One region of the Marichromatium sp. AB32 genome, then DNA from elsewhere that is predicted to be linked to it. Evidence: predicted binding sites of a transcription regulator. Region 1 holds the regulator's gene; each other region holds the start of a gene.
The links. Region 1 encodes sigma-54, which starts transcription at its own class of promoters, with help from an activator protein. Its sites were predicted from a motif close to TGGCANGNTNCNTGCTT; they were not measured.

Region 1 (7,683 bases):
GAGGCGAGCCTGCTGGCCACCCTCGAGGAGATCTCGCGCAAGGGGCTGGGGATGAGCGCGGTGGTCGACGAGGGTGGGCGGCTGTGCGGCATCTTCACCGACGGCGACCTGCGCCGTGCGCTCGATCGCGGCGTCGACGTCCACCACACCCGGATCGAGACGGTGATGACCCGCGACTGTGTCACCATCTCCCCCGGCGCGCTCGCCGCCGAGGCGCTGCAGCTGATGGAGGCGCGCTCGATCAACGCGCTGCTGGCGCTCGACGACGAGCGCCGCCCGGTCGGCGCACTCAACATGCACGACCTGTTGCGCGCGGGCGTGGTCTGAAACTGCCCCCGCTGGTCAAAACCGCCCGCGCACCCGACAATGCGCCGCACAGGGGCCCGCCCCTTCTTCCTCATCAAGGAGTCACCAGGGAGATGCAAGAGATCCGCAACCGCGCCGCCGCCATTCGTCTGGCGATCTTCGACGTCGACGGCGTACTCACCGACGGCAGCCTCTATCTCGGCGACGACGGTCAGGAATACAAGGCGTTCAACGCCCGCGACGGTCACGGCATGGTGATGTTGCGCGAGTCCGGCGTGACCCTCGCGGTGATCACCGGGCGCAGCTCGCGGGTGGTCACCATGCGGATGAAGGGATTGGGGGTGAACCACGTCTACCAGGGCCAGCGCGACAAGCTCGCCGCCTATCTCGAGCTGCGCGAGCGACTGGGGATCGAGGACGCCGCCGTGGCCTATCTCGGCGACGACGTCATCGACCTGCCGGTGATGCGCCAGGTCGGGCTCGCCGCGGCGGTGGCCGATGCCCACCCGATGGTACGCGCCGAGGCGCACTGGCACACCACGGCGCACGGCGGGCGCGGCGCCGCGCGCGAGTTCTGCGAACTGATCATGGACGCTCAGGGGACGCTCGCGCGACTGGCCGGACAGCGTCCATGAGCACCCGCGCGCACTGGCCGCTGCGCTACTACCTGCTCGCCGCCTTCTTCGCCTTCAGCGGGCTCGCGGGCTGGTGGCAGGTCCAGCGCATCGACCAGCCGCAGGGACCGGCCACCGTACGCCCCCGCGTCCCCGACTACGTGGTCCACGCGTTCACCGCGCTCGAGACCGACACCAGCGGCGCACCGAGCCGACGCCTGAGCGCAACCGAGTTGCGTCAGTTCGTCGCCGAGGATCTCTCCGAGCTCGACCGCCCACACATGCAGCTGTTCCAGTCCGACGGACCGCCGTGGCGCGCGCGCGCCGAGCACGGGCTGGTGCTCGACGGCGGCGCGGAGGTGCGGCTGACCGGCGACGTCCATCTCGAGCGCGACGCCACCGCCGAGGCCCCGCCCGCGCACATCGAGACCGAGCAGCTCAACGTCTGGCACCAGCGCGCCTATGCCCGTACCGACCTGCCGGTGCGGGTGGCCAGCGGCGAGGACTGGCTGAGCGCCACCGGCATGCAGCTGTGGTACGACGAGCCGGCGCGCGCCACCTTCCACGGTCGCACCCGGATGCTGCTCGCCCCGACCCAGGAGACCCAACCATGAGCCCTCCACTGCGCCTGCTGGCACTGTTGCTGTTGTTCGGCTGGAACCCGGCCAACGCGCTCGACGACGACCCCCAGCAACCGATGTATATCGAGGCCGACGACGTCGAGGTACGCGAGGCCGAGGGCACCAGCATCTATGTCGGCAACGTCGAGGTCACCCAGGGCAGCATGCGCCTGCACGCCGACCACATGACCGTCTATCACCGCGAGGACCGCCGCCCGCGCCAGATCATCGCCATCGGCACCCCGGCGCGCTTCCGTCAACTGCTCGAGGACGACCAGGGCGAGGTCCGCGCCTTCGCCAGGCGCATGGAGTTCGACACCGACCGCGACGAGCTGGTGCTGATCGACGAGGCGGTACTGATCCAGGGCGAGGACCGCGTCGCCAGCGAGCACATCGTCTACGACCGTGCCCGCGAACACTTCCGTGCCGGCGGCAGCGGTCGGGTGCGGATCACCATCACCCCCGAGGAGGAGTCATGACAGGGGTCGACGGATGAGCGTACTGCGCGCCGAACAGCTCAAGAAACGTTATCGCAGCCGCGAGGTCCTGCGGGGAGTGAGCGTCGAGGTCGAGGCCGGCGAGGTGGTCGGGCTGCTCGGCCCCAACGGCGCGGGCAAGACCACCTGCTTCTATCTCATCGTCGGGCTGATCCCGGCCGACCAGGGGCGCATCACCCTCGACGAGCACGATGTCACCCTGATGCCAATGCATGCGCGCGCGCGCGCCGGACTGAGCTATCTGGCGCAGGAGCCCTCGGTGTTTCGCAAGCTCAGCGCGCGCGACAACATCCTCGCGATCCTCGAGACCCGCGGCGACCTCGACCGCGAGCAGCGCGAGCAGCGTTGCGAGCAGCTGCTCGAGGAGCTCGGCATCGCCCATATCGGCGAGTCGCTGGCGCTCAGCCTCTCCGGCGGCGAGCGCCGTCGTCTCGAGATCGCCCGCGCGCTGGCCGTCGACCCCAAGGTGATGCTGCTCGACGAGCCCTTCGCCGGCGTCGACCCGATCGCCGTGGGCGACATCAAGGCGATCGTTTCGCACCTGCGCGAGCGCGGCATCGGCGTGTTGATCACCGATCACAACGTGCGCGAGACGCTCGACATCTGCGATCGCGGCTACATCATCAGTAATGGCGAGGTGATCGCCGCCGGCCGCCCCGACGAGCTGCTCGCCAACCAGCAGGTACGCGACGTCTATCTCGGCGCCGACTTCGCCATGTAGCATGTAGGCGGCAGCATCCGCGCCCCGCTGCTACATATTGGGAGTAAGATGAAGACCATCGCGCCCCGGCAGGGGGCGCGCTTGACGTGACTCAGGCACCTTTGTTGCCACCCGACCTATAATCGTCATAGGACGGTCATCGACCCGGCATAGAGACAGACGCAAGACGCATCGGCGATCCATGAAGCAAACCATCCAGCTTCGCCTCGGCCAACACCTGACGATGACGCCCCAGCTGCAGCAGGCGATTCGCCTCCTGCAGCTGTCGACGCTCGAGCTGCAGAAGGAGATCCAGGAGGCGCTGGACTCCAACCTGATGCTCGAGGAGGCCGAGGAGGCCGACCGCTTCGCCGCCAACGGAGAGGACAGCGGCAATGGCGCACACGAGTCCCCGCCCAGCGATGAGCAGGGCAGCGCCGAGCGTGAGCTCCAGGGCGAGACCAACGAGATCCCCGATGAGCTCCCGGTCGACACCCAGTGGGCCGATGTCTACGACGGCTATCTACCGCCGAGCACCCAGGGCAGCGCCGAGAACGCCGATTTCGACCCCTTCCTCCACCAGAGCCGCCCTCAGACCCTGCACGATCACCTCCTCTGGCAGCTCAACCTGATCCGGCTGAGCGAGCGCGACGAGATGATCGCCGAGGCGGTGATCGATGCCATCGACGCGCGCGGCTATCTTCGGGCCGATCTCGACGAGCTGCTGAGCACCATCGGCGACGATCAGATCAGCCTCGAGGAGATCGCCACCATGGTGCACCGGGTGCAGTCGTTCGATCCCCCGGGGGTCGGCGCCCGCGATCTCGCCGAGTGCCTGCAGATCCAGCTGCGGCAGCTCCCCGCCGAGACCCCGCAGCGCGACCTCGCGCTGGCGATCTGTCGCGACGGCTTCGAGCACCTGCCGCGCAAGGACATCGCCGCGCTGATGCGCCGCTTCAAGCAGACCGAGCCCGAGATTCGTGGTGCACTCACGCTGATCTGCCAGCTCAACCCGCACCCCGGCGACTTGATCGCGCAGGAGCCCCCGGAGTACGTTGTACCCGACATCTTCGTGCGCAGAGAGAATGGTCGCTGGTCGGTGGAACTCAACCCGGAATCCACACCTAAACTGAGGGTGAACGCAGACTACGCCCGGCTGATCCGGCGCGCCGACACCAGCAGCGACAGCGTCACCATGCGCAACCACCTGCAGGAGGCGCGCTGGTTCATCAAGAGCCTGGCGAGCCGCAACGACACCGTGCTGCGGGTGGGCGCCAAGATCGTGGAGATGCAGCAGGCGTTCTTCGAGCACGGCGAGGAGGCGATGCGGCCGATGGTGCTGCGCGACGTCGCCGAGGCGCTCGAGCTGCACGAGTCGACCGTCTCCCGGGTCACCACGCAGAAATACATGCATACGCCGAGGGGCACCCTGGAGTTCAAGTACTTCTTCTCGTCCCACGTCAGCACCACTTCTGGTGGGGAGTGTTCATCAACGGCGATCCGCGCGCTCATTCGTAAGCTGATCGCCGCCGAACCCGCCAGAAAACCCTTGAGCGACAGCAAGATCGCGGCCGAACTGGCCGATCGCGGCATCCAGGTCGCGCGTCGAACCGTCGCCAAGTACCGCGAGGCCATGGGTATTCCAGCCTCGAACGAGCGCAAACGCCTGGCATGAGCAGGCTGTTTGGAACCCCTGTAAGGAGTCCAATGATGCAAATCAATCTGACGGGTCATCACGTCGACATCACCGAGGCACTGCGCGACTACGTCGACAGCAAATTCGCACGCCTGGCGCGTCACTTCGACCACGTCACCAATGCCCACGTCATTCTCAGCGTTGAGAAGCTCGACCAGAAGGCCGAGGCGACGCTGCACATCAATGGTGGGAAGCTCTTCGCCGACTCCGTGCATGAAGATATGTATGCCGCGATCGACGGCCTGACCGACAAGCTCGATCGCCAGATCCTGCGCCACAAGGAGAAGAAGAACGACTATCGCAGCGCACCCGGCCCGAAGGCGGCCGACTCTGAAGCCGAGGCCGACGCCGAGGCCGATACCGAATAGCCCGGCAACGGCCTGATGGCCCATGCGTCGGCGGGGCGTCGGGACACCCGACACCCGCCGGACCGACGCACCGACACCTCGAACGGATCCGTGATCGCGCCGTTCGGGGTGTTTTGCATTGAGACCCTGAGATCCGAGCCGATATCGACACCTGCGGGCTCCGACGACTCGAAGGACACCCAGAATCCATGACCACGACCACGCGCCCCGATCACCCGCCGGTATGGACACCGGACACCGTCACCGCCCAGCGCCCCTGTCCCTGCGACCACCAGGAGCCTTGACCGATGTTCAGTCCAGACCTGATCAGCGAGGCCCGAGTCAGCTGCGGTGCCGAGATCGCCAGCAAGAAGCGGCTGCTCGAGACGCTCGCCGAGCTGCTGGCCAACGACCACCCCCGTCTCAACACCGAACTCGTCTTCGAGCGTCTGCTCGAGCGCGAGCGACTCGGCAGCACCGGACTCGGTCACGGTGTGGCGCTGCCGCACGCCCGCATCAAGGAGATCAACGAGGTGCTCGGAGCCTTCGTCAGCACCAGCACCGGGGTCGACTATGACGCGATCGACGGCGAGCCGGTCGATCTCGCCTTCGCCCTGCTGGTCCCGGAGAGCGCCACCGAGGAGCATCTGCGCTTGCTCGCCCGGCTCGCCGGCATGTTCAGCGACCCGGCCACCCGCGCCGCGCTGCGCGAGGCCGGCTCGGCGGCGAGCGTGCTGCAACTGATCGAGACGAGCGAGGCGCGCTAGCGCCACGCCGACCTGGGCCATGCTCGACAGCCTCCAGTCACTCCTCGAACAGACCGGCCCGCGGCTGCAGCTGCGCTGGCTCAACGGCGAGCCCGAACAAGGCTCCCCACTGCGCCGGCCCGAGCGCGCACGCTCGCGCGAGTCGCTGATCGGCTCGCTCAACTGCATCCACCCCAACTGTCTGCAGGTGATCGGGCGCGCCGAGCAGCGCTATCTCCAGGCACTGGGACGCACCGCCTTCGAGGAAACCCTCGAGCAACTCTTCGCCGAGCAACCGGCGGCGATCCTGTTCGCCGACGGCCTCGAGCCCCACCCCGCCTTCTTCGCCTTCGCCGCCGAGCACGACACCCCGCTGCTCGGCTCGCCGCTCGGCGACGAGGAGCTGATCAACCACCTGCGCTATTTTCTCACCCACGCCCTGGCCGAGCGCCAGACCCTGCACGGCGTCTTCATCGAGGTGCTGGGGATGGGGGTATTGCTGGTCGGCGATCCGGCGGTGGGCAAGAGCGAGCTGGCGCTCGACCTGATCACCCGCGGTCATCGGCTCATCGCCGACGACGCGCCGCGCTTCGCGCGCATCGCCCCGGAGGCCATCGAGGGCACCTGCCCGGAGACCCTGCGGGACTTCCTCGAGGTGCGCGGGCTGGGTATCCTCAACATCCGCGCGATGTTCGGCGAGGGCGCGGTCCAGCGCAGCAAGACGCTGAACCTGATCATCGATCTGCAACCCCTCGACCAGCAACAGATCGCCGGTCTCGACCGGCTCACCGGCAGCCTCTCGGCAACCGACGTGCTCGGGGTGGCGATCCCGACCATCACCATGCCGGTGGCGCCGGGACGCAACCTGGCCATCCTGGTGGAAGCGGCAGTGCGCCACCAGATCCTACGTATCCGTGGCTATGACGCCGGCGTCGACTTCATCGACCGGCAGGCGCGGGCGATCCGTCTCGACCGCCCCGACCCGCCCGGCCCCGGATCCAGACCCTAGCACCGCTCCCGACCTCGATCGGGACCGGCCCGGAGCAACCCGCAGCCCATGAAACTCGTCATCCTCAGTGGCCTGTCCGGCTCGGGCAAGAGCGTCGCCCTGCATACGCTCGAGGACCTTGGCTATTACTGCATCGACAACCTGCCGCTGTTCCTGCTCAAGGACCTGGTCGCGGGGCTGCGCAAGGCCCCCGACGACGGCTTCTCCAGCACCGCGGTGGGCATCGACGCGCGCACCAGCCCGCGCGCGCTCGGTCGGCTCGCGGAGCTAATCGAGGAGGCGCGCGCCCAGGGCATCGACTGTCGGGTGATGTTCCTCGACGCCGACACCGACACCCTCAAGCGCCGCTTCAGCGAGACCCGGCGACGTCACCCGCTCACCCGCGGCAACCGCTCGCTCGACGAGGCCATCCGCCTCGAGCGCCGTCTGCTCGAGGCCATCGGCCGCTGCGCCGAGATCCGTATCGACACCACCCACACCAATGTGCACGAACTACGCGACCTGGTCCGCGCCCACCTCGTCGGCAGCGACTCGCCCAAGGTCTCGATCCTGCTGCAGTCGTTCGGCTTCAAGCACGGCGTGCCCAAGGACGTCGACTTCATCTTCGACGTGCGCTGCCTGCCCAACCCGCACTGGCAGCCGGAACTCAAGCAACTGACCGGACTCGATCAGCCGGTGATGGAGTTCCTCGACGCCAGCACCGAGGTCGGCGAGATGCGTGACGACATGCTCGCCTTCTTCGACCGCTGGATCCCGCGCTTCGAGACCGACGGGCGCAGTTATCTCACCATCGCCATCGGCTGTACCGGCGGCCAGCATCGCTCGGTCTACATGACCGAGGCGCTGCGCCGTCACTTCGAGCAGACCGGTCACAAGGTGCTGGTCAGACACCGGGAGTTACCGTGAGCATCGGACTGTTACTCATCACCCACCAGCCACTCGGCGGCGACCTGCTGCGCATCGCCAGCGCCATCCTCGGCACCGAGCCGGCAGCCACCGAAGCGCTCGAACTGGTCAACGACCGTCCCTGCGAGTGCATGCTGCGCGAGGCGCTCGACTGCGTCGACCGACTCGACCAGGGCGGCGGCGTACTGGTGCTCACCGATCTCTACGGTGCCACCCCGGCCAACATCGCCCTGGCGCTGCAC
Region 2 (7,683 bases), on a different contig from region 1:
AACGGAAGGGATCGGGAAACAGCGGCATCATCGCGCGAGTCCGGCGCTCAACAGGTCTCCTGGAACTGCTCGAGTGCCTCGCAGACATCGAGCCACTCACTCTCGGTCGCCACCAGCTCGGCCTCGAGCCGGCGGTGTTCCTCCATCAGCTCGAGCAACCGCGGCTTGGCCGACTCCTCGTAGAGCGCGGGGTCGGCGAGCGTCTGGTCGAGCGTCTCGCGCCGCGTCGCCAGCTGCTCGAGCGCGGCCTCGAGACGCCGCTCGCGCTGGCGCAGCGGCGCCATCGCCTTGCGCTGCTCGGCGGCCTGACGGCGCTGCTCGCGCCGCTCGTTGCCGGCACGCGCCTGGGCCGACTCATCGGCGCCGGTGCCAGCGGCCACCCGTCCGGCGAGCCAGGCGGGATAGTCGTCGAGATCGCCGGCGAAGGGCGCAACCTGGCCGTCGTCGACCAGCAGCAGGGTATCGGTGGTCACCCGCAGCAGGTGACGATCGTGCGAGACCACCACCAGCGCGCCCTCGAAGCCCTGCAGCGCCTCGCTCAGGGCGTGGCGCATCTCCAGGTCGAGATGGTTGGTCGGCTCGTCGAGCAGCAACAGATTGGGACGCTGGTAGATGATCAGCGCCAGCGCCAGGCGCGCCTTCTCGCCGCCGGAGAAGGGCGCCACCGGATCGAGCGCGCGATCGCCCGAAAAACCGAAGCCGCCGAGAAAATCGCGCAACTGCTGCTCGGTGGCCTCGGGGTCGAGTCGGCGCAGGTGCGCGAGCGGGCTGTCCTCGGCCTGCAGCGCCTCGAGCTGGTGCTGGGCGAAATAGCCGACACGCAGCTCCTGGGCGCACTCGCAACGCCCGGCGAGCGGCGCCAGCTCGCCGGCGAGCACCTTGATCAGGGTCGACTTGCCGGCGCCGTTGCGCCCGAGCAGGCCGATGCGGTCGCCCGGCTCGAACCCCAGCCCGACCCCGTCGAGGATCACCCGATCGGCATAACCCGCGCGCAGCGCATCGAGCCGCAACAGCGGGCGCGGCAGGTGTTCCGGGACGGCGAAGGCGAAGCGGAAGGGCGAGTCGACATGGGCCGGGGCGATCAGCTCCATGCGCTCGAGCGCCTTCAGCCGACTCTGCGCCTGACGTGCCTTGGTGGCCTTGGCGCGGAAGCGATCGACGAAGCCGCGCATGTGCGCGATCTCGCGCTGCTGGCGCTCGTGGGCGGCCTGCTGCTGGGCGAGACGCTCGGCGCGCTGACGCTCGTAGGCCGAGTAGTTGCCGGTATAGAGGGTCAGGCGGCGCTGTTCGAGGGCGAGCACCTGACCGACCACCGCATCGAGGAAATCGCGATCGTGCGAGATCAGCACCAGGGTGCCGGGATAGGCCCGCAGCCAGCCCTCCAGCCAGATCACCGCATCGAGGTCGAGATGGTTGGTCGGCTCGTCGAGCAGCAGCAGGTCGGAGCGACACATCAGGGTGCGCGCCAACGCCAGGCGCATGCGCCAGCCGCCGGAGTAGCTGTTGACCGGGCGGCGCTCGTCGCCGGGGGCGAAGCCCAGACCGTGGAGCAACCGCGCCGCGCGGCTCTCGGCGCCATAGCCGTCGATCGCCTCCAGCCGCCCCAGCCACTCGGCGTGGCGCAGCCCGTCGCCGTCGGCCTCGGCGCGGGCCAGCTCGCGCTCGATCTCGCGCAGCTCGCGGTCGCCGTCGAGGACGAATTCGATCGCCGCGCGCTCGGTGTCCGGGGTGTGCTGGGCGACATGGGCGATCACCCAGTCGGGCGGCAGCGAGACGGCGCCGGCGTCGGCGCCGAGTTCGCCGAGCAACAGCGCGAACAGGCTCGACTTGCCACAGCCGTTGGCGCCGACCAGCCCCACCCGCTGACCGGGATAGACGGTGACGTCGGCGCCCTCCAGCAACAGGTTGGGGCCACGGCGCAGGCTGAGCTCTTGAAGTTGCAGCATGATGATCCGGTATCGGTTGCGAACACTGTGGTGCGCGGGCGAGAGACCCGCGCGATGCGTCTTCAGGGCCGCTCGGCGGCGCGATCGAGACGGCGATAGCCGATCGCCTCGCCGAGATGGGCCGGGGCGATCCGCGTCGCGCCCTCCAGGTCGGCGATGGTGCGCGCCACCTTGAGCACCCGGTGATAGGCGCGCGCCGAGAGCCCCAGCCTGGCCATCGCCTGCTCCATCATCCGTACCCCCGCGGCCTCGAGCGCGCAGTCGCGCTCGAGGCCAGCGGTGTCGAGCGCGGCGTTGGCGCACCCGGCGCGGTGCTGCTGGCGCTCACGCGCCGCGCACACCCGCGCGCGCACCGTCGCCGAGTCCTCGGCCTGCGGGGCCGAGGGCGCGAGCAACGCGCCGAGTTCGACCCGCGGCACCTCGAGCTGCAGGTCGATGCGATCGATCAGCGGTCCCGAGATCCGCGCGCGATAGCGCGCGACCTGCTCGCGACTGCAGTGACAGCGCCCGCCCGGGTCGCCGAGATAACCGCAGGGGCAGGGGTTCATCGCCGCCACCAGCTGGAAACGCGCCGGGAAGCGCGCCTGACGCGCCGCCCGCGAGATGTCGATATGACCCGACTCCAGCGGCTCGCGCAGCACCTCCAGCACCCGCCGGTCGAACTCCGGCAGCTCGTCGAGGAACAGCACCCCGTGGTGCGCCAGCGAGATCTCGCCCGGACGCGGATTGCCCCCGCCGCCGACCAGGGCCACCGCCGAGGCGGTGTGGTGGGGGGCGCGGAACGGTCGCTCGCGCCAGCGTGCCGGATCGAACGGCGTACTGGCACTCACCGAGCGGATCGCCGCGCTCTCCAGCGCCTCGTCCTCGCTCAACGGCGGCAACAGCCCCGGCAGCCGGCTCGCCAGCATCGACTTGCCGCTGCCCGGCGGGCCGATCAGCAGCAGGCTGTGGCCGCCGGCGGCGGCGACCTCGAGCGCCCGCTTGGCCTGCGCCTGACCGCGCACCTCGCGGAGGTCGGCGACAGTCGGCGCGGTGACGACCTCGCTCCCCTGCGGGTGCGGCCTCAGCGCACGCACCCCGGCGAGGTGCTCACAGACCTCGCCGAGATGCTCGGCCGGCAGCAGCTCGAGCCCGCCGACCAGCGCCGCCTCCTCGGCATTGGCGCGCGGCAGGATCAGGGTGCGCCCGGCCGCGCGCGCAGCCAGCGCCGCGGGGATCACCCCGCTGACCGGACGCAGCGCGCCGGAGAGCGCCAGCTCGCCGAGACACTCGCAGTCATCGAGTTCGGCGGCACCGAGCTGTCCCGAGGCGCCGAGGATGCCGAGCGCGATCGGCAGGTCGAAGCGCCCGCCCTCCTTGGGCAGGTCGGCGGGGGCGAGGTTGATGGTCAGACGACCGTCGGGAAAGCGGAAGCGGGCATTGAGCAGCGCCCCGCGCACCCGCTCCTTGCTCTCACGCACCGCCGCCTCGGGGAGCCCCACCAACGACAGCGCCGGCAGCCCGGAGGAGAGATGGACCTCGACGGCCACCGCCGGGGCCGAGATGCCCACGCAGGCGCGGCTGTGCAGGGTGCAGAGCGCCAACGCCGGGTCGCGACCGGGGTCAGTCGGCGTTCGACTGACGCGCGCCGAGCGCCTGCTCGAGCGCCGCGACCTGGGCCTCGAGCGCCACGACCTTCTCGCGGGTGCGGGCGAGCACCGCCGACTGCACGTCGAACTCCTCGCGGGTCACCAGATCGAGCCGCGAGAGGCCGGACTCGAGCGAGGCCTTGACGTTGCGATTGATGTCTTCCTGCAACACCTGCAGCCCCTTGGGCATGTTCGCGGCGAACCGCTGGACCAGATCGTCGAGTTGCTTGGGATCTAACATGATCGATTCCTTCGGCGCGAACCCACCGGCCCGCGCGCTGTGGATGAGGTTGGACGAGGCCGTCGCCCGCTTCCGCGGGACGGCGACAAGAACCGCGCTGAGGCGCCCTTGGGCCCACATTATAGGTGTGTCGCACGGTGCCGTCTGCGCCGATCGACGGTGCTGTGCCGCCTTCTTTTGGTGCGCTAATCTGACCGCCGACACCCTACCGGCACCAATCCGGTGCACTCTTCTGTTGCCACTTTGGCACATGATGCCGAAAAGCGTCTCCAACACGCCCCAAACGGCAACTGGCACGCGATGTGCTGATGTCCACTGAACGTTTTCGCGTCCCGGCTCAACCCACACAGCCGACTGCGGCGCACATGGACGACAACCGCCACGACCCAACGCAAGCAAACAGAGGTATCAGTCAATGCAGCAAGCACGCATCGGCGCCATCCTGACCGCCACCGCACTGAGCGCGGCATTCATGCCCTGGCAGGGCGCGAGCGCCGAGGGCCCGCACTCGGTGAGCGCCAACATCGGCGTGGTCAGCAACTACATCTGGCGCGGCCAGAGCCAGACCGATGATCAGGCCGCCGTCCAGGGCGGACTCGACTACGCCCACGAGAGCGGCTTCTACGCCGGCACCTGGGCCTCCAACGTCGACTTCGGCGACAACACCAGCTACGAGCTCGACGCCTATCTCGGCTTCGCCGGCAACATCACCGACGAGCTCGGCTACGACCTCGGCGCCATCTACTACGCCTATCCCGACGGTCGCGACAGCGACTTCGCCGAACTCGCCGCCAGCCTCAGCTACCGCTGGCTCACCGCCGGCATCGCCTACACCGTCTACGGCCAGGCCGACGGCGCCCCGGGGGTCAACAACGACGAGGCGCTCTACATCCAGGGCGATCTCTACTACCACGCCAGCCTCGACTTCACCCTGCCCTTCGACCTCGGTCTGACCGTCTACGGCGGCTACACCGATTTCGAGTACAACGACGGCGGCAACGACTACGCCCACTGGGGCGCCTCGATCAGCCGCGAGGCCGGCGACTTCGGCACCTTCAGCCTGAACTACGACCAGGTCGGTCGCGACACCTACGACGACGACCCCAAGGTCTGGGTGGGCTGGAACAAGGAGTTCTGAGCGACATCACGCGCGCCCGCCCCCAACCCCGGACCGGAGCAGGGATTCCGGTCCTCACAGGAGTTCATTCGCGATGAAACTTGTTGCAGCCGTCATCAAACCCTTCAAGCTCGACGACGTGCGCGAGGCGCTCGGCGACATCGGGGTCTCCGGCATCACCGTGATCGAGGTCAAGGGCTTCGGTCGTCAGAAGGGCCACACCGAGCTCTACCGCGGCGCCGAATACGTGGTCGACTTCCTCCCCAAGATCAAGCTCGAGATCGCCGTCGACGACGGCATGGTCGACAAGGTGGTCGAGGCGATCAGCACCGCCGCCCGCACCGGCAAGATCGGCGACGGCAAGATCTTCGTGTTCAACCTCGACCAGGTCACCCGTATCCGTACCGGCGAGACCGGTCCGGACGCGCTTTGAGCCAGGCAGTGCTAGGAGATGTAACGGTGAATCCGATGCGACATTCGACGACCCTGCGCGCGCCCCTGCTGGTCGCGCTGCTGCTCTCGCCCCTGCTCGTCTGGGGCCAGGACGACGCCGCGCTGAGCGCCGGCGACACCGCCTGGATGCTGACCGCCACCGCGCTGGTGCTGTTCATGACCCTGCCCGGCCTGTCGCTGTTCTACGCCGGTCTGGTGCGCGCCAAGAACGTGCTCTCGGTGCTGATGCAGTGCTTCGCCATCGCCTGTCTGATGAGCCTCTTGTGGGCGGTCTACGGCTACAGCCTGGCGTTCACCGACGGCGGTGCCAACAACGCCTGGATCGGCGGCTTCGAGCGGCTGTTTCTCGCCGGTCTGCAGGTCGACACCCTCTCCGGGAGCATCCCCGAGTCGCTGTTCATGACCTTCCAGATGACCTTCGCCATCATCACCCCGGCGCTGATGGTCGGCGCCTTCGCCGAACGGATGAAGTTCTCGGCGATGCTGATCTTCATGGCGCTGTGGCTGACCCTGGTCTACATCCCCATCGCCCACTGGGTGTGGGGCGGCGGCTGGATCGGCGAGATGGGCGCGCTCGACTTCGCCGGCGGCACCGTGGTGCACATCAATGCCGGTATCGCCGCGCTGGTCGCCGCCATCGTGCTCGGCAAGCGCAAGGGCTACCCGACCACGGCGATGCCGCCGCACAATCTCGGGCTGACGGTGATGGGCGCGGCGATGCTGTGGGTCGGCTGGTTCGGCTTCAACGCCGGCTCCGAACTCGCCGCCGACTCCACCGCGGCGATGGCGCTCACCGTCACCCAGCTGGCCACCGCCACCGCGGCGCTGACCTGGATGTTCGCCGAGTGGATCAGTCACGGCAAACCCTCGGTGCTCGGCATCGCCACCGGCGCGGTCGCCGGTCTGGTGGCCATCACCCCGGCCTCGGGCACCGCCGGCCCGATGGGCGCGATCGTCATCGGCTTCGCCGGCGCGATCTTCGCCTTCATCGCCTCGACCAAGGTCAAGCACTGGCTCGGCTATGACGACTCGCTCGACGTCTGGGGCGTGCACGGCGTCGCCGGTATCGTCGGCGCCCTGCTCACCGGCGTGTTCGCCGCCCCGGCGCTCGGCGGCGCGGGCCTGGCCGACGGCGTCGACGGCATCGGCGCCCAGGTGTGGATCCAGTTCGTCTCGGTGATCGCCACCCTGGTCTACGGCGGCATCGTCAGCCTGCTGCTGCTGCTCGGACTCAAGGCCACCATCGGGCTGCGCGTCGACGAGGAGCAGGAGACCGAGGGGCTCGACCTCTCGCTGCACGACGAGCGCGGCTATATCCTCTGACCCCGCCACCACGGCGAGCGGCTCCGGCCGCTCGCCCCGCTCCCCGCGCGGCGCCCGAGCGCCGCGCCCAGTCCGATTCGGAGGTCCCACCCGTGGAATCCACCACGCAGCTCGTCTATGCCCTGGACACCTTCTACTTCCTCGTCACCGGCGCCCTGGTGATGTGGATGGCCGCCGGCTTCGCCATGCTCGAGGCCGGGCTGGTCCGCGCCAAGAACACCGCCGAGATCCTCACCAAGAACATCGCCCTGTTCGCCATCGCCAGCACCACCTACATGCTGATCGGCTACGACCTCATGTACCCGACGGCGGGCAACGGCTTCGTCCCCGGTCTCGACTGGGGCTTTCTCTTCGGCGGTGACCACGACGCCGCGACCATCACCGCCGAGGGCCTCAACCACGCCCGCATGTCCGACTTCTTCTTCCAGGTGGTGTTCGTCGCCACCGCCATGTCGATCGTCTCGGGCGCGGTGGCCGAGCGCATGAAGCTGTGGTCCTTCCTGCTCTTTGCCACCGTGATGACCGCCGTGATCTATCCCATCCAGGGCTACTGGAAGTGGGGCGGCGGCTGGCTCGAGGCGGTCGGCTTCAACGACTTCGCCGGCTCCGGCCTAGTGCACCTGTGCGGCGCCGCGGCCGCGCTCGCCGGGGTGCTGCTGCTCGGCGCGCGCCGCGGCAAGTACGGCAAGGACGGCTCGATCAACGCCATCCCCGGCGCCAACCTGCCGCTGGCCACCCTCGGCACCTTCGTGCTCTGGCTCGGCTGGTTCGGCTTCAACGGCGGCTCCCAACTCGCCCTCACCGGGTTCGACAACACCAACGCGGTGGCGGCGATCTTCGTCAACACCAACATGGCCGCCGCCGGCGGCACCCTGCTCGGTCTGATCACCGCCCGGCTGCTGTTCGGCAAGGCCGATCTCACCATGGCGCTCAACGGCGCGCTGGCCGGGCTGGTGGCGATCACCGCCGAGCCGC
Region 3 (7,683 bases), on a different contig from region 1:
GGCCGGGGTGGATGAGCTGCTCGAGGGGTTGGCCTATTTCGATGACGAGGCCTGTGCGACGGCGGGCGCGCTCGGGTGCTAGACTGATCGCGCGACATCTCGACCCGCATGCGCGATCGCGCGATCCGAGCCGACCCCGACCTCTCCTGTCCCGGCGCCGCTCCCGGCGCCACGGGCGGGTCCGCTCACGACCTGCGGTGACGGGCGGTGTCGCCACGGCGCTGACACGGGCGTGAGCCCAACCCCGTCCCTGCCTCCGCCGCGCGGTTCGTGCCGCGGCGCCCCGCGACACGGACCCTGCTCCTGGGCCTGCGGGGCGCGTCCAGCCCCGGATCGACGCGCGATCCGGGGTCACTCGAAGCGGAAGGCTGAATCTCCATGAAGCTGATCGAACTTGCCGTCCCGACCCTGGTGGTCAGGTCCGGCATGACCCTGCGCGAGGTATTTCGCGAGTGCGTGCGCTGCAACGTCGGCGGGCTGCCCTATGCCGATGCCGAGGGGCGGATCTGTGGCCGGGTGTCGCTGCGTCATATCGTCAAACACACCTGCATTCCCGACTTCCTGGTCGGCGCTGCGGACTATCTGGGCGACAACATCGATAACGTCGACCTGCCCGAGGCGCGGCGTCGCGCCATCCTCGCCGAGGAGGCGAGCGGCTACGTGCTCGAGAGCCGGGCGACGATCAGCGCCGGCTCGCCGCTGATCAAGGGGCTGGCGATCATGGAGCGCTACAACAGCTCCTATCTGTTCCTGGTCGACGCCGGCGAGTACCGCGGCGTGGTGACCCGGATGGCGGTCGTCGGCTGCATGCTGGCCAGAGACGAGGAGGGCGCGTGAACGAGCTTGCGATGGCACCCCAGTTCAGCGGCCAGATGGCGGCCGCGGGGCTGACCATGATCGCCGCCTATGTGTTGATCTTCGGCGAGGTGATCCACCGTACCAGCGCGGCGCTCATCGGCGCGGTGGTGATGATCGGGGTGGGGATGATCGGCGGCTTCTACGGCCAGGCCGAGGCGGTGATGGCGATCGACGCCAACACCCTGTTCCTGCTCGCCGGGATGATGATGCTGGTGGTGCTGCTGCGGCCCACCGGCGGTTTCGACTATCTGGCCATCCGCATCGCCAAGTGGTCGCGCGGCAACCCCCGGCTGCTGCTGGTCTATCTGGCGCTGGCGGTGAGCCTGATCAGCATGTTCCTCGACAATGTCACCACGGTGTTGATCTTCGCGCCGTTGACGGTGCTGATCACCCGCATCCTCTCGCTCAATCCGCTGCCCTTCCTGATGGCCGAGGCGATGCTCTCGAACATCGGCGGTGCGGCGACCCTGGTCGGCGACCCGCCCAATATCATGATCGGCAGCGCCGGCGGCATCGAGTTCACCCGCTTCCTGGTGCACATGGCGCCGCTGGTCGTCGTCTCCTGGGCGGTCACGGTGGTGCTGATCCTGTTGCTGTTTCGGCGCGAGCTGGCGCCGAGCGGCCCGGGGGCGCAGATCGATCTCGACGAGCGGCGCGCGATCAAGCATCCGCTGCGGCTGCGGCGCGGGCTGATCGCGTTGGGGGTGGCGATCGCGCTGTTCTTCGTCCATCACCGGCTGCACCTGTTCCCGGCCTATGTCGCCTTCATCGCGGTGGCGCTGGCACTGGTGCTGCTGCGCCCCGACCCGGAATCGCTGTTCGGCAAGCTCGAGTGGTCGGTGCTGGTGTTCTTCGCCGGGTTGTTCGTGATCGTCGGCGGGGTCGAGGCCTCGGGGCTGCTCGACTGGGTCGGCTTCCGGCTGGCGCGGCTGGCGCAGGACCCGCAGACGCTGCTGCTCACCTGTCTGGCGCTGATGTGGGTGGCGGCGCTGCTCAGCGCGGTGGTCGACAACATCCCCTTCACCGTCACCATGATCCCGATCGTGCTCGGGCTCGAGCAGCAGGGGGTGAACATCACCCCGCTGTGGTGGGCGCTGGCGATCGGCGTCGGGCTCGGTGGCAACGGCTCGCACATCGGCGCCACCGCCAACGTCATCTGCGTGGCCGAGTCCGAGCGCAGCGGTATCCCCGAGGCGCGCATCACCCCGCTCGGTTGGCTGCGCGTGGGCATCCCGGTGATGCTCACCGGGCTGGTGGTGGCGAGCGCGGTGTTCGTGCTGCTGTTCGACTTCTATCGCGGCTGAGCGCGGCCTCGGCACAGCGCCGAGGCACGCACCAGCGCCTGAGCCTGTTCACGGCAGGCCGTGGCGCTGGTGTGTTCGAGTCCGTCGAGCCAGCGTCGCGGGATGGCCTCGGGACCGTGCAGCGCGCCGACGATCATGCCGAGGATGGCGCCGGTGGTGTCGGCATCGCCGCCACGGTTGACCACGTCGATCAGCGCCGCCTCGAGGCCGTCGGTGGCGAACAACGCCTGCAGCACCGCGCGCATCGTCTCGACGATATAGCCGCTCGGGTTCTCGACCCGGCCGCGATCGAAGGCGAAGCACGGCTCCTCGGCGATCAGTGCCTCGGCCAGCTCGCGCAGGTGCTCGCGGGTAGCGCCGAGGATGGCGCTCTGCACCATGCGCACCACGGTCAGGGTGGCGGCGTCCGAGAGCGGGTTGTGATGGGTGACATGGGCCTGGGTGCGGCATGCCGCGGCGACGGCCTCGGCCTCGGCGCCGAGGGTGAAGAGCGCGATCGGCAGGGTGCGCATGCAGGCGCCGTTGCCGGCGTCGTAGGTGTTCTCCGGGACCTCGGTGGCGCCGGTACGGCGATAGCGCGAGATGCCCCGGCGCACGGTATGGCCGATGTCGACCGGCTTGGTGCGCATCCATGCGCTGAAGGCCTCGGCGATGGGCGCGGCCTCGACGCGGCCATGGTCGAGCAGTGCCTGGCCGAGTGCCAGCGACATCGCGGTGTCGTCGGTGACCTGACCGCGACGCAGCCTGAGCCAGCCGCCGCCGACCAGGTCGCGGTGGACGCCGTGACGGGTGCGGATCTCGGTCGGGGTCATGAACTCCACGGTGGCGCCGAGGGCGTCGCCGATGGCCAGTCCCAGATAGGCGCCGCTGGCGCGGGCGTGGATGGTATTGGCGGTGGTCTCGCCGGCGGCGAGCTCAGTCCTCAGGTCCAAAACAAACATGGTAGTCGGCGCACTCCTCGCATGATGGTGCCCGGCACAGATAGACGCCCTCGCGTTCGCACAGTTGCTTGTAGAGAAAGCGTTTCCACTTCATGTCGCCGGTGTTGGCCATGGCCAGGCGCGGGAAGTTGCGACGCATCAGCGCGGTCAGCGCGCGGCGGTTCCACAGTCCGAGGTCCTGCCACAGATGATCGGTCGCCAGGCAGCCGGCGGCAACCACCTCGGCCATCCACAGCTCCGAGTGGGTGTGCCCGGCGCGCTGGCCGCCGAGCAATGCGACCAGCTCCGCGCGCTCGTCCTCACGCGCGGGGTTGGGTGCCACCCCCTCGAGGCTGGAGAGCACCTCGGGCGAGACCCCGGGGAAGTGATAGCCCATCAGCGCATTGAACGCCTCGGGCGCGAGCCCGAGCCAGGGGGGCAGGGCGCCGAGACCGCTGGCGCGGCTGGCGATCATGCAGGCGAAGGCGTGGTCGTTGCCCGCGCCGATCGCCCGGGTCATCAACCGGACGAAGATCCGCTGGATCTCGCGGGTGCGTTCGGGGCAGGGCGTGGCCATGGTCTCGCCTCCATCGGTCTCCTGGTGATGGTGCCGGGTCCGCGGGCGTCCCTGTTGCCGGACCCGGTGATCGGGTCAGCGGGCCTGGATGCGCGCGCGTGTCTGCTCGAGCAGGCGCGGCGGGATGCCGGTGAGCGAACCCGGTGGGTTGAGCGCTGCGCCGCTGGCGTCGACGATCGCGCCCTCGATCGGGCAGATGCTCGCGCACTGCGGGTCGGCGTACTCGCCCGCGCACTCGCTGCAGGCGGCTGGGTCGATGCGAAAGTGTGGGCTGGCGGGCTCGATCGCCGCGCTCGGACAGAGCGGCTCGCAGGCCCAGCAGTTGACGCATCCGCTGGTGATCTTCAGGGCCATCTCGGGGACCTCCGTGGCTAGGCGCTGAGGGTGGCGCGCTGGGGTTCGTCGATGCTCAGGGCGCCCCGCTCGGCGAGTTCGCGGTGGGCCGCGCGCAGCGCCTGCTCGATCGGCAGCATCGCCAGCTCGCCGTTGGGACGGATGCCTGCCGTCTCGAGCCGCTCCCAGGGGGCGAGCCCGATGCGCGAGCACAGCACCATGGCGCAGTCGGCGAGCGCGGCCAGTGCCGGGGCCAGGGCGTCGTCGTCCTCGTCGCAGTGCTCGGCGCCGTTGCAGTAGCGCGCGAGTGGGCGTTCGTCGAGCAGCCGTTCGCCCTGCTCGTCGACCTCGTAGACGAGGAAGCGCTCGGCATGACCGAAGTGCTGATCGACCAGTCGACCGTCGCTGCTGGCTACCGCGATGCGTGCCGCGTGGGTGGCGGGGCGGGGGCGGGAGGCGCTCAGCGTGGACAGCGGCACCAGCGCCGGGGCGACGCCCCGGCGCCGCTGCTCGATCGCCTCGCGTGCGGCGGTGCGTCGCGCCAGCGCGGCGGCGTCGTCGATCTCCAGGGTGGCGATGCGCTCGAGCGTGAACTCGGCGCTGCGGTCCTCACCGAGCATGCCGACGGCGTCGGCGCGACACTGCTTGCAGTGACGCATGATCGCCATGTCGCCGGCGCACTCGGTCTGCAGCGCGCGCAGTTCGCTGGCGCGCGGCGCGCGCTGGCCCATCAGGCCGTAGAAGGTGCCGTGCTCGGGCTCGGCGATCAGCGGCATCAGGTTGTGGAGGAAGGCCCCCTTGGCCTTGACCGCGCGGCTGACCTCGGTGAGGTGCTGGTCGTTGACCCCGGGGATCAGTACCGAGTTGACCTTGACCAGCATGCCGCGCTCGACCAGCCGCTCGAGCCCGAGCTGCTGCTGCTCGATGAGGATCTCGGCGCCCTTGCGACCGCGCACGCGGCGGTTGTTCCAGAACACCCAGGGGTAGATCTCGGCGCCGATGTCGGGGTCGAGACAGTTGATGGTGATGGTGACGTGCTCGATGTTGTAGCGACACAGGGTGTCGACCGCCTCGGGCAGCGCCAGGCCGTTGGTCGAGACGCACAGCCTGAGGTCCGGGGTGCGCTCGGCGATCAGCCGGAAGGTTGCGAAGGTGCGCTCGGGGTTGGCCAGCGGATCGCCCGGACCGGCGATGCCGACCACCGAGAGCTGGGGGATGTGGGCGGCCACCGCCGCCACCTTGTCCGCCGCCTGCTGCGGTTCGAGCAGCTCGGAGACCACGCCGGGACGTGACTCGTTGGCACAGTCGTACTTGCGGTTGCAGTAGTGGCACTGGATGTTGCAGGCCGGCGCCACCGCCACGTGCATCCGCGCGTAGTGCTGATGGGCGTCCTCCGAGAAACAGGGATGGTTGCGCACCCGCTCGCGGGTCGCGGCGGGGAGCCGGTCGAGCGCGCTCCCGCCACCGCAGCCCCCCGCAGCGCAACCCGAGGTGGGGGTCTTTCGATCGTGACCCGCTTGCTTCGACTCCATCGTCTGGCCTCCACGACTGACGGGGCGTCGGGCCCCGCGGATTCAATGGTTCTGTCGTGCATGAGCAAGCAGCGTGCCTGACTGGGAGGGTCCCGCTAACCGTCTGTTTTTTGGTCTGTCGAATGGTTGGACCCGTGACCCTTGTGGGGATCGCAACAGGCCGTGTCGGCGGGCTTTGTGACAATCGGTACAGTGCGCGGTGGTGTTTCCCGGCGCCGCCGGGCGGTCAGTCACGCAGGTCAGGGGTGTTGCCGAGGCCGCGATAGATCTCCGGGCGGGCGCCGCTCGCGGGCGTCATGTTCACGCCCTCGAACAGATCGGCGTTGCCGTCGGCCCGCGCCCGGTAGGTCTCGAGGCTGCCGACGCGGCTGGCGTGCCCCGCCATTCGCTCGAGATGGGCTTGGTCGGACATCCGGTCCGCGCGCTGGTGGAAGCACAGGGTGGCGACGATGATGACGGGGCCGACAGGTTTTTTTTCGTCGCCCCTGCTGGGCCCTGGCCCGTACGGTGTATACTTATGGATTCCCAACCCTGGCACGCCTGGTGATCACCCGTTCCATCGTCGAGCCGCTGACCGACAGCTTTGCCGGTTGCGCGCGTCCGGGTGCCTGTCGACCAACTCCTTGGTCGCGACCACGGGTCAAGAAGACCATCCCGCGCGTCCATATTCGACGAGATCGGACCCGTTCGGGCGCATCCCTCGCCGTGATGCCCCTGGCGCGGGCCGTGTGGAGTCCGCCCCATAATCCCCGGGCCCAGTGAACACCCAAAGAGGCGCGCGACGCCTCGTCAACGAGTGATAAGGCATTGTCAAGCAACCAAATCGAGAAACTCCGCAATATCGCCATCATCGCCCACGTCGACCACGGCAAGACCACCCTGGTCGATCAGCTGCTGCAGCAGTCGGGCACGCTCGGCGAGCGCTTCGGGCCGGTGGAGCGGGTGATGGACTCCAACGCGCTGGAGAAGGAGCGCGGCATCACCATCCTCTCCAAGAACACCGCGATCCGCTGGAACGACTATCGCATCAACATCGTCGACACCCCCGGGCACGCCGACTTCGGCGGCGAGGTCGAGCGTGTGCTGTCGATGGTCGACTCGGTGCTGCTGCTCGTCGATGCCCGCGAGGGACCGATGCCGCAGACCCGCTTCGTCACCAGCAAGGCCTTCGCCCACGGTCTGCGTCCGATCGTGGTGGTCAACAAGATCGATCGTCCGGGCGCGCGTCCGGACTGGGTCATCGACCAGGTCTTCGATCTCTTCGACCGTCTCGGCGCAACCGATGAGCAGCTCGATTTCCCCATCGTCTATGCCTCGGCGCTCAATGGCTATGCCGGACTCGAGGACGATGTGCGCGACGGCGACATGAGCCCGCTGTTCCAGGCCATCGTCGAGCACTGCCCGGCCCCCGAGGTCAAGCCCGAGGCGCCCTTCCAGATGCAGGTCTCGACCCTCGACTACAACGCCTTCGTCGGCGCCATTGCGGTCGGGCGCATTCGCCAGGGCAGCGTGCGCCCCAATCAGCAGGTGACCGTGGTCAAGCGCGACGGCACCCGGCAGAAGGTCAAGATCGGTCTGGTCTACGGCTATCTCGGGCTCGACCGTCACGAGGTCGACTCGGCCAGCGCCGGCGACATCGTCGCGCTCACCGGGATCGAGGCGCCGAACGTCTCCGATACCCTCTGCGACCCCGATCATGTCGAGCCGATGACGCCGCTGACCGTCGACGAGCCGACCGTGACCATGACCTTCCAGGTCAACACCTCGCCCTTCGCCGGGCGCGAGGGCAAGTACCTGACCTCGCGCCAGCTCAAGGACCGGCTCCAGCGCGAGCTGATCCACAATGTCGCGCTGCGTGTCGAGGAAGGCAACGATCCGGAGAAGTTCCGCGTCTCCGGGCGTGGCGAGCTGCACCTCTCGATCCTGCTCGAGAACATGCGTCGCGAGGGCTACGAGCTGGCCGTCTCGCGCCCCGAGGTCATCTTCCGCGAGATCGACGGCGAGATCTGTGAGCCCTACGAGCAGCTCACCGTCGACGTCGACGAGGAGTGCCAGGGTGCGATCATGCAGGCGCTCGGCGAGCGTCGTGCCGAACTCAAGGACATGGTGCCGGACGGCAAGGGGCGGGTGCGGCTCGACTACGAGATCCCCTCGCGCGG
Region 4 (7,683 bases), on a different contig from region 1:
GAGCCCGTGGTCGTCCTTGATCAGGTCGATGCCGCCGCGCGCCAGCCGGTAGGCCAGCTCGGCCAGCTCGGCGGGCGAGCGCCCCATCGGCTTGAGCGCGGTGCAGAGCAGCGGGCGCGCCGGATCGCCGCAACAGGCACGCAGCCCCTCGCGCCCGAAGCGCGGACCGCGATAACCGGCGGCGAGCCCCGGCGGCAACTCGAGATCGACCAGCCGCACCCCGGGCTGGATGCTGATGTTGCCGAACAGCAGATTGATCAGCTGGGTCAGCTCGGCCCCCGCCGCTTCCACCGGATAGGCCACCACCAGCTCGAAGCGCCCCGGCGCGAGCGGGCGCAGCGCGCGCACCTCACCGATGACCTGATCATGGATCGCGGTCTCGGCGATCAGCTCGGGGGGGAACTCGACGGTCTGCTCGACGCAGATCGCCCGCGCGCGCGCCTCGGCCTCGGCGGCGCTCGCGCGCAGGTGATAGGTGGCGGTCAGTCGCTCGCCGCTCAGCGCGAGCCGGGTGCTGTCCTGCATGACGATGGGGTCCGGTGACGATCGAGGGCCATAGACTAGCCGATCCCGCCCCGATGGTCGCGCGCCGGGTCGGACGCCGCCGTGTCGCGCCAGTCGGCGCGCGCCAGACGACACAGCCGGTGCGCGCGCAGGCGGTGTCCCGGCGGCAGCGCCGGGTGCTCGAAGGGTTGGGGATCGGCGCGCATGCCGAGACGCGCCATCAGCGCCAGCGAGCGCTGGTTGTGGAGACTGGTGAAGGCGACGATCTCGTCGAGCCCGAGACGCGTGAAGCCGAAGCCCAGCGCCGCGCGCGCCGCCTCGCCGGCATAGCCCTGGCCCCAGGCGTGACGGGCCAGACGCCAGCCGATCTCGACGGCGGGTGCGAAGGGCAGCTCGGCGCCACAGCGATGCAGCCCGACGAGCCCGAGAAAAGCACCCTCGGCGCGCGTCTCCACGGCCCAGAAGCCCCAGCCCTGGACGGCGATCAAGCGCCGGCAGCGCGCCGCCATGGCCGCGCTCTCGGCGCGACTGAGCGGACGCGGCAGCCAGGCCATCACCCGGGGATCGGCGTTGAGCGCGGCGAAGGGGGCGAGGTCGCGCCCGTGCCACTGACGCAGCCGCAGCCGCGCGGTCTCGAGCACGGGCGCCACGACCTCAGAGGTCCTCGGTCCGCTCGGCGCGCCCCATGGTCTCCAGGCGCACCGCGGCGAGTGCGTCCTCGTCGATGCCCAGCGGCTCACCGACCAGCCGCTCGGCGGCGCGCACCAGGGCCATGGCGTCGAGCCCGTACTCGCGCATCAGGTACTGACGACTGGCGCCGTGGGCATAGGTGTCGCGCAGCCCGAGACGGATCAGCCGGGCGCCGATGCCGCGCTCGGCCATGAGCTCGGCCACCGCCGAGCCGAGCCCGCCGACGATGCTGTGGTTCTCCAGGGTGATGACCCCGAGCCGGGCGCTGGCGAGCGCCGCGCGCACCCGGGGGTCGTCGAACGGCTTGAGGGTGGAGACGTGCAGATGACCGACCGAGAGCCCGTGGGCGCGCAACGCGCCGGTGGCGCGCAGCGCCTCCTCGGTGCAGATCCCGGAGGAGAGCACGATCAGGTCCTCGCCCTCGCCGAGCAGCCGCGCCCGCCCCAGCACCATCGGCTCGGCGGGGTCGAACAGCCGCGGCACCTCGCCGCGCAGCATGCGCACATAGACCGGCCCCGGCACCGCCTGGGCGAGGTCGAGCACCTGCTCGACCTCGGTGGCGTCCCCGCACTCGAGCACCGTCATGTTCGGCAGCAGGCGCATCAGCCCGATGTCGTCGACCGCCTGGTGGGTGACACCGCCCGGGGTGGTGATCCCCGGCAGGAAGCCGATCAGTCGCACCGGCAGATTCGGGTAGGCGATCGACATCGCCACCTGGTCGAAGGGGCGGCGCGAGACGAAGACCGCGAAGGTGTGGACATAGGGGAAGAAGCCCTCGCGCGCCAACCCGGCGGCGAAGCCCATCATGTTCTGCTCGGCCATGCCCATCGAGAAGAAGCGCTCGGGATAGGCGTCGCGGAAGCCGTCGGCCTCGCACGAGCTGGTCAGGTCGGCCGAGAGCACCAGCACCTCGGGCCGCTGCTCGGCCCAGCGCACCAGGTTGTCGCGGTGCGGCCGCTGCACGATCTCCATCAGGCATCCCCCTCGGACAGGCCCGCGAGCAGGCCGCGATACAGATTGAACTCCGCCTCGTTCTTGAAGCGCACGTAGTGGAGCTTGGGCCAGCGCTCGCGCAACCGGTCGATGCCGCGACAGGGATCGGTGCGGGCGATCACCACCCGCGGGACGCCGTCCTCCCCGACCCCCTCCCCGGCCTCGGCCAGCGCCACGGGGTCGTGACCGTCGACCTCGCGCACCTCGGCGCCGAAGGCGCGCAGCCGCGCGGCCAGCGGCTCGGTGGTCATCACCGTGTCCATCGGGCCGTCGCACTGCTGGGCGTTGGCGTCGACATAGACCCCGATGTTGCCGAGCCGGTGATGCGCCAGCGCGGCGAAGGCCTCCCAGGTCTGTCCCTCCTGGAACTCGCCGTCGGACATGAACACCCACACCCGCCCGGTGTCGCCGCGCAGCCGACGCGCCAGCGCGATCCCGCCGGCCTGACTCAACGCCTGACCCAGCGACCCGGCGGTGACCTCGTGACCCGGCGAGTGCTCGGCACCGATCAGCTCGACGGTGCTGCCGTCGCGGTTGAACGCATCGAGCGCATCCGGCCCCAGTCGACCGAGTTCGATCAACAGCGAGTAGAGCACCAGCGCATAGTGCACCGGGGAGAAGATGAAGCGATCGAGCTCGGGCGCGGGCGCGCCGTTGTAGTCGGCGCCGGTGAAGGCGTGCGGATTGTCCGCACCGGGCACCCCGGCGAAGGGCCGCGGGGTGGGCGGGGCCGTGCTCGGCCCGAGCCGCATCACCCCGAGATAGAGGGTGGCGAGAATCTCGGCCGAGGAACAGGCCTGGCTGAGATAGCCGCCGTTGTTCTCGAGGGTGTGTTCGAGCACCCGTCGCCGGATCGCGGTGGCGACACGACGGATGTCGCCCGGCGCGGTCGCGGCACCGGGGCGCGCTGGGATGGATTCCATAGATATGATCGTCTCGACTGCCTGCCTCAAATCAAGCCGCGCGCGGACCAGGCCGGACCGCCGCCCCGGACGACCCCCGCCCGGCGGCGAAATCCTAGCATGAGCGGACGGCCGTCGCGGGGATGATGCGCGGCCAGCGGCCAGCGGCCAGCGGCCAGCGGCCAGCGGCCAGCGGCCAGAAGATTGAACCGCCAAGCCGCAAAGACCGCAAAGGGATTCAAGCGCCCGGCCATCCGTGAGTGTGCGGCCGCGACGACGGCGTGACGTCCCATCAACTGTCGGCACCGGTCAGCGAGCGTTCTCGGCGTCAACGCTCTAGGACAGGCCGCGACTGGTGGCTGACGGCTGGCGGCCGGTGGCTGGCGGCTGACGGCTGGTCGCTAGTGGCTGGTCGCTGGCGGCTGGTCGCTGACGACTGGCGACTGGTGGCTGATCGCTGACGGCTGACGGCTGACGGCTGACGGCTGGTCGCTGGCGACTGACGGCTGGCGCCTGCTCGCTGGTCCCGGCACGCCCCGTGCAATACCGCACGGATCACCCCGAGCCATCCAGGAGGGCCGTGCCATGAGCGATCCCCACCTCATCCTCTATCACCAACACCCGGTCAGTGCCCGAACGCGCTTCCTGCGTCTCGGCCATGGCGGTATCTGCGCCCCCGGGCCGCTGCCGCCGGGGAGCCGGATCATCGAGTCGGGGACGACGCCTCAGGTCGTCGTCCACCCCGGCGCGCTGCTGCGCGCGCTCGAGCGCGAGCTGGCGCTGGCCCAGGGCGCGCTGGCCATCACCCTGCGCTTCCCGGTCCAGCTCGCCGTCGACGAGACCACCGCGCCGGTCTTCCTCGCCCGCTTCGTCGACCACGACCCACCCATCGCCGAGGTCGGCGCCCAGGGCGCGCGCTTCATCGCGCTGACCCAGGCGAGCGCCCTCCCCCCGGTCGAACTCGACCTGCTGCGGCATGCCTACGAGGCGCTGCTCGGTTGAGACGCTGCTGTCGGGTTTGCCACCACCGGGGCGCGCACCACTTGTCCAGGACCCGACAACCCGCCTCATGCAACCGTGTCGCAGCCCGCTCAACCCGCGCCCTCCGGCCTTCTTCAAAGACTGGCGCGGAGCTTGCTTTTTGACTCGACAAGCCCCGGGCAGCACGCGCCGGCCCCAGCCAAATGATACGGGAGAGCAATCCATGTGGGACTATTCCGAGCAGGTCCAGGACCACTTCTTCAACCCTCGCAACGCCGGCCCGGTCCAGGACGCCAACGGCGTCGGTGAGGTCGGCTCGCTCGCCTGCGGCGACGCCCTGCGGCTCTCGCTCCGGGTCGATCCCGAGCGCGAGGTGATCCTCGAGGCCGGTTTCCAGACCTTCGGCTGCGGCTCGGCGATCGCCTCGAGTTCGGCGCTGACCGAGATCATCAAGGGCATGACCCTGGATCAGGCGCTGACGGTGACCAACCAGGACATCGCCGATGTCCTCGGCGGCCTGCCCGCCGAGAAGATGCACTGCTCGGTGATGGGGCGTGAGGCGCTGCAGGCGGCGATCGCCAACTATCGCGGCGAGCGCTGGGAGGACGACGACCACGCCGAGGGCGCGCTGGTGTGCAAGTGCTTCGGGGTCGACGCCGGGATGATCGAGGAGACGGTACGCGCCAACGGGCTCGACTCGGTGACCGCCGTCACCCATTACACCAAGGCCGGCGGCGGCTGCTCGGCCTGTCACGAGGAGATCGAGGAGATCATCGCCCGGGTCAATCCCACCGCCGTGGCGGTCCAGGCACCGCGCGCCCCCGAACCCCCGCAACCCGCCGCGCCCCGCGTCAACACCCTGCAGCGCATCCGCCGCATCGAGCGGCTGATCGACACCCTGCGCCCCGAGCTGCAGCGCGACCACGGCGACCTCGAACTGGTCGACGTCGACGGCCGCACGGTCTATGTCAGCCTCAAGGGCGCCTGCGCCGGCTGTCAGATGGCCTCGCTCACCCTCTCCGGCATCCAGGAGCGGCTCAGCGCCGAGCTCGGCGAACCGCTGCGGGTGATCCCCGCCGCGCCCCAGCAGATCGCCTGCTGACGTCCCACGGCGCGACGCGATCGCCACCCATCCCCATCCGCAGCGAGGAGCCACCGATGAGCGAACAGACCCCCGGCATCTATCTCGACAACAACGCCACCACCATGGTCGCCCCCGAGGTGGTGGAGGCGATGCTGCCCTTCTTCACCGAGCAGTTCGGCAACCCCTCCTCGATCCATCGCTACGGCGATCGCGTCGGGCGCGCGCTGCGCACCGCACGCGCCCAGGTCGCCGCCCTGCTCGGCGCGACGCACGACTCCGAGATCATCTTCACCTCCTGCGGCACCGAGTCCGACGCCACCGCCATCCTCTCGGCGCTGCGCGCCCAGCCCGAGCGGCGCGAGATCATCACCACCGAGGTCGAACACCCGGCGGTGCTGAGCCTGTGCGACCAGCTCGCCAAGGAGGGTTATGTGATCCATCGTCTCGGCGTCGACGGCTACGGGCGACTCGATCTCGATGCCTATCGCGCGCTGCTCACCGAGCGGGTCGCCATCGTCTCGGTGATGTGGGCCAACAACGAGACCGGCACCCTGTTCCCGGTCGAGGAGATGGCCGAGATGGCGCGCGCGGCGGGCGTGATGTTCCACACCGACGCGGTGCAGGCGGTGGGCAAGCTGCCGATCGCGCTCGCCGACAGCGCCATCGACATGCTCTCGCTCTCCGGGCACAAGCTCCACGCCGCCAAGGGCGTCGGCGTGCTCTACGTGCGTCGCAACACCCGCTTCCGACCGCTGCTGCGCGGCGGTCACCAGGAACGCGGTCGCCGCGCCGGCACCGAGAACAGCGCCGGCATCGTCGGGCTCGGGCTCGCCTGCGAGCTGGCCGGCGCCGCGCTCGAGCATGAGCGCACCACGGTGCGCGCGCTGCGCGACCGGCTCGAGCGCGGCATCCTCACCGCCGTGCCCCACTGCTTCGTCACCGGCGATCCCGACAACCGTCTGCCCAACACCAGCAACATCGCCTTCGAGTTCATCGAGGGCGAGTCGATCCTGCTGTTGCTCAACCGTCACGGCATCGCCGCCTCCAGCGGCTCGGCCTGCAGCTCGGGCTCGCTCGAGCCCTCGCACGTGATGCGCGCCATGGGCATCCCGCTCACCGCCGCCCACGGCACCATCCGTTTCTCGCTCTCACGCTACAACAGCGCCGCCGAGATCGATCGCGCGGTGGACACCCTCGTCCCGGTGATCGAACAGCTGCGCCGACTCTCGCCCTACTGGGGCGAGGACGGTCCGCTCGGCGACGCACACACGCCCGGCTTCTCGCCGGCCTACGCCTGACCCGACGCGCGGCACCGGCGCACCATGCCGGTGCCGCGACGCGGCGGCTCTGCGACACGCCCGCCCTCTCCACCCTGTCGCAAACCCTGCAACGCCCCGGTCTCCTGGCGCGCAACCCGCTGAACCCACGTCATCGAAGACGCTGGCACTTCCTTTGCTAACAAGTCTCGTCAAGTGCTGTACGGAGCCCACAGATGAAGGATTCAGTCCGCCCGATCACCATCAACGACACCACCCTGCGCGACGGCGAGCAGTCGGCCGGGGTCGCCTTCTCGCTCGCCGAGAAGCTCGCCATCGCCCGCGCGCTCGACGCCCTCGGCGTCCCCGAGCTCGAGATCGGCATCCCGGCGATGGGCGCCGACGAGCGTGACGCGATCCAGGCCATCGCCCGACTCGGGCTTGCCGCGCGGCTGATGCTGTGGTGCCGGATGCGCGCGGACGACATCGCCCGCTGCGCCGGGCTCGACGCCGATCTCGTCGACCTCTCGATCCCGCTCTCCGACCAGCAGCTGGCGTGCAAGCTCGGCCGTGATCGCGACTGGGCGCTGCGCCAGATCGCGCGCTGCGTGCCCGAGGCGCGCGCGCTCGGGCTGGAGGTCTGCGTCGGCGCCGAGGATGCCTCGCGCGCCGATCCCGAGTTCCTCGCCCGCGCCGCCGAGGTCGCCCAGGCAGCCGGTGCGCGCCGCATCCGCTTCGCCGACACCGTCGGCTTGATGGAGCCCTTCGGCGTCTATTCACGCATCGCCACGCTGCGTGCCGCCTGCGACCTGGAGATCGAGATGCACGCCCACGACGACCTCGGGCTGGCTACCGCCAACACCCTGGCCGCGGCCCGTGCCGGGGCGACCCACCTCAACACCACGGTGCACGGACTCGGCGAGCGCGCCGGCAACGCCGCGCTGGAGGAGGTGGTGATGGGACTCAGACACACCCAGGGGATCGACCCCGGGGTCGACCTGCACGCCTTCGAGCAGGTCTCGACCCTGGTCGCCCAGGCCTCGGGACGCCCGGTGGCCTGGCACAAGAGCCTGGTCGGCGACGGTGCCTTCACCCACGAGGCCGGGATCCACGTCGACGGCCTGCTCAAGGACCCGCTCAACTACCAGGGCATCGACCCGGCCGAACTCGGGCGCCATCACCGCCTGGTGCTCGGCAAGCACTCGGGCCGCCAGGCGGTGCGCCAGGCCTATGCCGAGCTGCTGCACCAGGAGGTCGGACTCGATCAGGCCGA

Region 2: EBL85_RS08720 (TorF family putative porin) is a predicted target of sigma-54. The motif match lies at 4,107-4,123, and genes of this name have one in related genera.
Region 3: nifB (nitrogenase cofactor biosynthesis protein NifB) is a predicted target of sigma-54. The motif match lies at 5,587-5,603, and genes of this name have one in related genera.
Region 4: nifU (Fe-S cluster assembly protein NifU) is a predicted target of sigma-54. The motif match lies at 4,213-4,229, and genes of this name have one in related genera.

What each region holds. Positions count from the first base shown of each region.
Region 1 covers NZ_RHFJ01000016.1:21,703-29,385, reverse strand. The annotation lists gene EBL85_RS07090 (KpsF/GutQ family sugar-phosphate isomerase) at 1-327, shown strand, start outside; gene kdsC (3-deoxy-manno-octulosonate-8-phosphatase KdsC) at 420-941, shown strand; gene lptC (LPS export ABC transporter periplasmic protein LptC) at 938-1,534, shown strand; gene lptA (lipopolysaccharide transport periplasmic protein LptA) at 1,531-2,019, shown strand; gene lptB (LPS export ABC transporter ATP-binding protein) at 2,033-2,758, shown strand; gene EBL85_RS07065 (RNA polymerase factor sigma-54) at 2,940-4,412, shown strand; gene hpf (ribosome hibernation-promoting factor, HPF/YfiA family) at 4,448-4,801, shown strand; gene EBL85_RS07055 (PTS sugar transporter subunit IIA) at 5,089-5,547, shown strand; gene hprK (HPr(Ser) kinase/phosphatase) at 5,567-6,535, shown strand; gene rapZ (RNase adapter RapZ) at 6,584-7,441, shown strand; gene EBL85_RS07040 (PTS sugar transporter subunit IIA) at 7,438-7,683, shown strand, end outside.
Region 2 covers NZ_RHFJ01000022.1:26,713-34,395, reverse strand. The annotation lists gene EBL85_RS08740 (DUF2939 domain-containing protein) at 1-31, opposite strand, end outside; gene EBL85_RS08735 (ATP-binding cassette domain-containing protein) at 48-1,946, opposite strand; gene EBL85_RS08730 (YifB family Mg chelatase-like AAA ATPase) at 2,009-3,529, opposite strand; gene EBL85_RS08725 (accessory factor UbiK family protein) at 3,549-3,815, opposite strand; gene EBL85_RS08720 (TorF family putative porin) at 4,231-4,953, shown strand; gene EBL85_RS08715 (P-II family nitrogen regulator) at 5,027-5,365, shown strand; gene EBL85_RS08710 (ammonium transporter) at 5,401-6,708, shown strand; gene EBL85_RS08705 (ammonium transporter) at 6,801-7,683, shown strand, end outside.
Region 3 covers NZ_RHFJ01000006.1:1,584-9,266, reverse strand. The annotation lists gene EBL85_RS03300 (SIR2 family protein) at 1-82, shown strand, start outside; gene EBL85_RS03295 (CBS domain-containing protein) at 379-837, shown strand; gene EBL85_RS03290 (SLC13 family permease) at 834-2,162, shown strand; gene draG (ADP-ribosyl-[dinitrogen reductase] hydrolase) at 2,150-3,103, opposite strand; gene EBL85_RS03280 (nitrogen fixation protein NifQ) at 3,078-3,659, opposite strand; gene EBL85_RS03275 (ferredoxin) at 3,735-4,013, opposite strand; gene nifB (nitrogenase cofactor biosynthesis protein NifB) at 4,031-5,524, opposite strand; gene EBL85_RS17045 (hypothetical protein) at 5,751-5,936, opposite strand; gene typA (translational GTPase TypA) at 6,332-7,683, shown strand, end outside.
Region 4 covers NZ_RHFJ01000007.1:2,379-10,061, forward strand. The annotation lists gene EBL85_RS03720 (RuBisCO large subunit C-terminal-like domain-containing protein) at 1-525, opposite strand, end outside; gene EBL85_RS03725 (GNAT family N-acetyltransferase) at 561-1,154, opposite strand; gene EBL85_RS03730 (transketolase family protein) at 1,159-2,166, opposite strand; gene EBL85_RS03735 (transketolase) at 2,166-3,110, opposite strand; gene EBL85_RS03740 (hypothetical protein) at 3,675-4,091, shown strand; gene nifU (Fe-S cluster assembly protein NifU) at 4,294-5,172, shown strand; gene nifS (cysteine desulfurase NifS) at 5,229-6,452, shown strand; gene nifV (homocitrate synthase) at 6,647-7,683, shown strand, end outside.